Regions from separate parts of the Pseudoalteromonas sp. CNC9-20 genome, predicted to be linked through region 2. Evidence: predicted binding sites of a transcription regulator. Region 2 holds the regulator's gene; each other region holds the start of a gene.
What was found. Region 2 encodes MetJ, which represses methionine synthesis genes. Its sites were predicted from a motif close to TAGACGTCTAGACGTCTA; they were not measured.
Positions count from the first base shown of each region.

Region 1: metK (methionine adenosyltransferase) is a predicted target of MetJ. The motif match lies at 1,178-1,195, and genes of this name have one in related genera.
Region 3: metA (homoserine O-succinyltransferase) is a predicted target of MetJ. The motif match lies at 1,106-1,123, and genes of this name have one in related genera.

Region 1 covers NZ_JAKRFS010000004.1:346,279-348,558, reverse strand. Annotated here, with positions in the region: gene tkt (transketolase) at 1-939, opposite strand, end outside; gene metK (methionine adenosyltransferase) at 1,307-2,280, shown strand, end outside.
Region 2 covers NZ_JAKRFS010000003.1:77,022-79,301, reverse strand. Annotated here, with positions in the region: partial or broken gene metB (cystathionine gamma-synthase) at 1-671, opposite strand, end outside; gene metJ (met regulon transcriptional regulator MetJ) at 851-1,171, shown strand; gene MHM89_RS07485 (malic enzyme-like NAD(P)-binding protein) at 1,363-2,280, opposite strand, start outside.
Region 3 covers NZ_JAKRFS010000003.1:628,080-630,359, forward strand. Annotated here, with positions in the region: gene ettA (energy-dependent translational throttle protein EttA) at 1-71, opposite strand, end outside; gene MHM89_RS10010 (DMT family transporter) at 153-1,040, opposite strand; gene metA (homoserine O-succinyltransferase) at 1,187-2,134, shown strand; gene MHM89_RS10020 (homocysteine S-methyltransferase family protein) at 2,124-2,280, shown strand, end outside.

The DNA of each region.
Region 1 (2,280 bases), on a different contig from region 2:
TGCCGCAAACTTATCCTGCCAACTTTGCTCTGCTTGCGTGCCCTTCTCTTTAGCATCCCACTGTTGATAGATATCATCAGGAATCGCAAAGGCGTCATGAGACCAACCTAAGAACTCGCGCGCAGCTTTAATTTCATCATCGCCCAACGGCGCACCGTGGCAATCATGGCTTCCTGATTTATTCGGAGAGCCGTAACCAATCACTGTTTTACAACAGATAAGCGTTGGCTTGTCACCTCGGGCGCGGCCTTCATCAATAGCAGCGCGAATAGCCTCGCTATCGTGGCCATCAACATTACGCACCACGTGCCAGCCGTAAGACTCAAAACGCGCGGGAGTGTCGTCACTAAACCAGCCTTCTACCTCACCATCAATAGAAATACCATTGTCGTCCCAAAACGCAATCAACTTACCAAGGCCTAGAGTTCCTGCAAGCGAACACGCCTCGTGAGAAATCCCTTCCATCAAGCAGCCGTCGCCCATAAAAGCGTAAGTATAGTGATCAACAATTTCATGGTCAGCGCGATTAAATTGAGCAGCAAGGGCTTTCTCCGCGATTGCCATCCCTACCGCATTGGTGATCCCCTGTCCAAGCGGGCCCGTAGTAGTCTCAATACCCGGAGCGTAACCGTATTCAGGGTGGCCCGGAGTTTTTGAATGAAGCTGACGGAAGTTTTTAATTTCCTCAATAGGAAGTTCATAGCCGCTTAAGTGTAAAAGCGAATAAATCAGCATTGAACCGTGGCCATTTGAGAGAATAAATCGGTCACGGTCAGCCCAGTTAGGGTTGCTCGGGTTATGCTTAAGATAATCGCGCCACAGTACTTCGGCGATATCGGCCATGCCCATCGGGGCACCCGGATGACCTGATTTAGCTTGTTGAACCGCGTCCATGGAAAGCACGCGAATGGCGTTTGCAAGTTCTTTGCGTGATGGCATGAATTCTCCTACCTTTAAATGTATTTGCGCTGGGGCTTCACTCGCGCTCATGCTGGCGCGGGTAAAGAATAAGACGAAAGCCCATTCTTACTTATTCATCTGCCCCCTGCAATTAAAAATTGGGCATCGAACGAGTAACTTTAGAATTACTCATAACGAATAAAAATACTGATAACTAAAAGAGTACAAAAACACCAAGCAATAAAGGTCAAAAGACCGCTATACAATCAATTTTATTTAGACGTCTAGGCGTAAAAAGCTAGGAAATCACCTGTGATTTAGCTAGAATACGCGCCTTAATTTATGCTGCGCTCAACCCAGTGGCTGGTATGATCTTGGGAAGCGCGATACTTGTGAGCAGAAACTTATGGCAAAACATTTATTTACTTCTGAGTCTGTGTCTGAAGGACACCCGGATAAAATCGCTGACCAAATTTCTGATGCGGTACTCGATGCTATTTTGGCGCAAGATCCCCATGCCCGTGTAGCCTGCGAAACCTATGTGAAGACCGGTATGGTGATGGTGGGTGGTGAAGTCACAACCAGTGCTTGGGTCGACATCGAAGAGTTAACGCGCAAAACCGTGCGTGAAATTGGCTACACCCATTCCGATATGGGCTTTGATGCCGACTCATGTGCAATTCTAAACACCATTGGTAAGCAGTCTCCTGATATTAATCAAGGTGTTGACCGCGCTCGTCCAGAAGAGCAAGGTGCAGGTGACCAAGGCTTGATGTTTGGTTATGCCTGTAATGAAACTGACGTGCTCATGCCAGCGCCCATTACCTATTCACACCGCTTGGTACAACGCCAAGCCGAAGTGCGCAAAAATGGTGAATTACCGTGGTTACGCCCAGACGCCAAGTCACAGGTGACCTTTGCTTATGAGAATGGCAAGGCCGTTGGTATCGATGCCGTCGTGCTGTCAACGCAACACTGCGATTCTATTGCGCAAGATGACTTGGTTGAAGCAGTCATGGAGACCATTATCAAACCAACGCTACCGGCAGAGCTTATTACCGATGCGACTAAGTTCTTCATTAACCCCACAGGACGCTTCGTGATCGGTGGCCCTATGGGGGATTGCGGCTTAACTGGTCGTAAAATCATCGTTGATACTTATGGCGGTATGGCACGTCACGGTGGTGGCGCATTCTCAGGTAAAGATCCATCGAAAGTGGACCGCTCTGCCGCTTACGCAGCACGTTACGTTGCCAAAAATATAGTCGCGGCCGGCCTGGCCGATAAATGCGAAATCCAAGTGTCTTATGCCATTGGCGTTGCCGAGCCAACCTCCATCAGTGTTGAAACCTTTGGCACTGGCAAATTAGACGAAACGCG
Region 2 (2,280 bases):
CATGCCAGCTCTTCACCCAACTCTTTGGTTTTGGTGATCACCGCACCACCGACCACATCGGAGTGACCATTGATATATTTAGTGGTCGAGTGCACCACCACATCACAACCCAATAACAATGGGTTCTGTAAGGCGGGAGATAAAAACGTGTTGTCGGCTGCAACCAGCGCACCGATGCTCTGCGCGGCATCGCACACTGCGCGGATATCCGTGAGTCGCAAAATGGGATTACTGGGCGTTTCAATCCACACCAGTTTGGGTTTGGCGGCCACTAAGCGTTGGTAACAGTTTGATTGAGTGAAATCGATAACCTCAACCTTGAGCAACCCCCGTTTAGCTAAAGATGTAAATAAGCGATAACTGCCGCCATAACAATCATGGGGGATCACTAGGGTGTCATTGGGTGTCAGTAGCTGCGTCACTAGATGCACTGCGGCCATACCTGTCGCGGTGATAATTCCGTGCTCTCCCCCTTCTAGTTGCGCTAAGGTCTGCGCCAAAATATCCCGATTGGGATTACCACTACGACCATAATCATATTCGCGTTTGCTATCAAAATCGGCAAAGGAATAGGTGGTCGATAAATGAATGGGTGGCACCACCGCACCATGGTGCTTATCGGCATCAATACCATGGCGCACGGCGATGGTGTCTTTTTTTAGTTGTGACATATTTGCCCCCAATCAAGAAAATGGATGTTTAGACGTCCAAAAGGTTAAATTAACACAATTTAGAAGTCAAAACATTTATACGTCTAAATAGCTATTTTATGAATATTTGACTATCCTTACCAACGCGATAAAATTTCGCCCTTATTGATGCCTAAGTGACCAAAAATAAGACGCAAATTATGGCCAAGTGGAATGGTGAATACATTCACCCTTATGCGGAGCATGGAAAAAAAGCCCAACAGGTAAAGAAAATTACCGTTTCCATCCCGCTCAATGTTTTAAAAGTATTAACCGATGAACGTACTCGCCGCCAGGTGAATAATCTTCGTCACGCCACCAACAGTGAGTTGCTGTGTGAAGCATTTCTACATGCCTTTACTGGTCAACCGCTGCCAAATGACGAAGATCTCCGAAAAGATAATCCGGAGAAGGTACCTGAAGAGGTGAGAAAAATTATGGAAGAAATGGGTGTGGAAGTGCCTGTTATCGGAGAGGACTAACAAAGACAAGCAAGTTTAACTAACCCCTGAGCATTAGGCCTCATTGCAGGAGCTAGCTTAGTGTTGTTCATACATGTCGCAAGTCAGCCTGTATGAAAAGCGGTTAGTGAAGCTATTACTCTTTGCAAGCCATAAAAAAACCCAAGCACTAAGCTTGGGTTTTCTTTTTCTAGCGCTGAGTAGTAAAGTGATTACTCAGCCATATAATTCGCTGGCATATCAATTTGCGCAACACCTGAGTCCACAGCCGCCTGCGCCACGGCTTTCGCTACGCGTGGCAATAATCGTGGATCCATGGGCTTGGGAATAATGTATTGCGCGCCAAACTCTAATTCGCTCACTCCAGATGCCGTTAACACTGACTCAGGTACTGGCTCCTTGGCGATGCTGCGAATAGCCTCTACAGCGGCAATTTTCATCTCATCATTGATAGCGGTGGCACGCACGTCCAGTGCACCACGGAAAATAAATGGGAAACACAGTACGTTATTCACCTGGTTCGGGTAGTCAGAGCGCCCAGTGGCCATAATTAAGTCTTTGCGCGCACTGTGTGCCACATCCGGCTTAATTTCTGGGTCTGGGTTAGAACAGGCAAAAATGACCGGCTTGTCGGCCATCAATTTAAGGTCTTCAGCTGAGAGCAAATCTGGGCCAGAAACACCAACGAACACATCGGCATCAGCAATAACGTCTTGCAAGGTACGCTTATCGGTGTTGTTAGCAAATAATTGCTTATATTCATTTAAGTCATCCCGACGCGTGTGGATCACCCCTTTACGGTCAAGCATGTAAATATGCTCGCGCTGGGCGCCACACTTAATAAGCAGTTCCATACATGCAACTGCCGCTGCGCCAGCCCCCAAACACACGATCAGAGCATCACGAATATCTTTACCTTGAATTTCTAAAGCGTTTAGCATGCCTGCGGCCGTGACGATAGCAGTGCCGTGTTGATCATCATGAAATACTGGCACATTACAGCGTTCAATGAGCGCTTGCTCGATTTCGAAGCACTCTGGGGCTTTAATATCTTCGAGGTTAATACCGCCAAAGGTATCGGCAATATTTTCTACAGTGTTAATAAAGTCTTCCGTGGTGCGATGCTTCAC
Region 3 (2,280 bases), 550 kb from region 2:
ATGGTGCGTTTAGGTGGCACCACCTTTGACACGCGACTCATCGAGAAAATAAACTTATCAGGTAAAACCATGAAAGGAGCCTTTACAATGTGACTAATTTAAACTGCCGTTATTGTAGAGTCTCTATGGTGAAAGCGTCAACGAATGGCCCGTTAATTTGCCAATAATATGGCCACTCCAGCCAGCGCCAATAAACCGCCCACTATCATACGCCAAGTCACCGGCTCGCGTTTAAAAAAGCCAATCGTCATGACCATCAGCGGGGCAGTAGCAAAAATAGTTTGTGCAATAGCCGGGTCGGTATGCTGCACCGCCGCCAATTGCAGCCACAAGCCAACGAAGGTGCCGAAAAAAACAGCCACCAGCAGCCAGCGTTTGTTATCAATACCGTGCAATCGAATGGCTTGGTATAGGTCGCTGCGTTTTATAATCATTACCAGTAAAGCCACGCTCAATGTGCCGGCAAGGAGGCGAATAAGGGCGGCCCATAGGCTACTCATCGACTCAGTATTCATAGCCCCTTTTGACATCACCATGCCACTGGCTTGGCACAAAGCCGCAAGTAATGCGAAAGCCACGCCTTGAAAGTAAAACTTCTTATCAACTGGGGGCAAGTGGCGTTGAGGTAATACCGCGAGGATCACCCCCACCGAAGTGATGGCGATGCCCAACCAGGCCAATAGCGGTAAGTACACACCCAACAGCACAATATTAAGTATGCCAGTTAAGGCTGGAGCGAGAGATTCGATTATTAAGGTTCGTGCTGGGCCAATACTGCGCAGGGCGCCAAAGTAGGCGCTATCGCCGATGGCAATACCGATAATCCCACCGGCGATAAGCCAGCCCCATGAGGTGAGCTGCACTGGCATGGCGCCATCGCCAAGTAGCGCCATGGCAATCATCATCATTAAAGAAGCGAGTAAGCCTTTACTTACATTTAGTTGCAGCGGTGAAAGGTGATGACTGAAGCCTTTGTACAGTAAGGTAGAAAAAGCCCAAACCACGGCTGCACTGATTGCTGCAATTTCACCTATACCCATCATCGACTCTTTGTTAGTTAATCGCGGGCATTATTGCAGTTAACTCATTCACTGCAACTTTATTTTGGACGTCTAAACATCTAGAGGTTGAAATTTCCAGTGTGGCGTTCATAATAGCCTCTTATCTTTTAATTCGGAGTACCGCCATGCCCATTACGGTTCAAGACGCTTTGCCAGCGATTATGGAGCTGCGCCAAGAAAATGTATTCGTGATGCCGAAAAGTCGCGCTCGGACTCAAGAAATCCGGCCCATGCGCTTGGCTATTTTGAACCTGATGCCGAATAAGGTGGAAACCGAAGTGCAATTTATTCGTTTGCTGGCAAATACGCCATTGCAGGTCAATGTTGACTTACTGCGTTTAGATACGCACCGCTCTAGCGCCAACTCAGAGCAGCATCTGGATATGTTTTATCAGTATTTCTCAGATGTTAAAGACAACAATTACGATGCCTTGATTGTCACCGGCGCACCCTTGGCTCACTTAGAATATGATGAAGTAGGGTATTGGTCGGAGCTACAAGCGTTCTTTGATTGGGCGGAGCACCATGTGACCTCGACGCTATTTAGTTGTTGGGCGGCGCACGCTGGGCTTTTCCATCACCATGGACTTAAGCGTCAATTGCAGAAAAATAAGTTGTGCGGGGTGTTTGAGCATCAGTGTTATTTTGACCACGCGGCGTTAACCCGAGGCTTTGACGATCGCTTCTTAGTCCCGCATTCGCGTTATGGCCATATTGATATTGCTGCGATAAACGCCTGTAAAGAATTAGTCGTGGTAGCAGGCTCGCCCAAGGTAGGTGCTTACTTACTTAAAAACCAGAGTGGTTCGCAGGTGTATATCACCGGACACCCTGAGTATGATGCCGATACCCTGAAAAAAGAGTATTTACGTGACTGCGATAAAGGCGCTGACGCACCGATGCCAGAAAACTACTTCCCTAATGGCGACCCAGCGCAAGAGCCCTCGAAAACCTGGCAAAGCCATGCCTTTTTGCTATTTTCGAATTGGCTTAATTACTACGTTTACCAAACCACTCCCTATGATATTAATCTGGTTAGCCAGGATGTAAGGACTAACAACTATGCCGAATAAACGTGATGCATTAACACTGGCCCTCAACGAGCGCATTTTAATTTTAGATGGCGCCATGGGTACGATGATCCAACAGCATAAGCTCGAAGAGCATGATTATCGTGGTGAGCGGTTTCAAGATTGGCATGTGTTGGTCAAGGGCAACA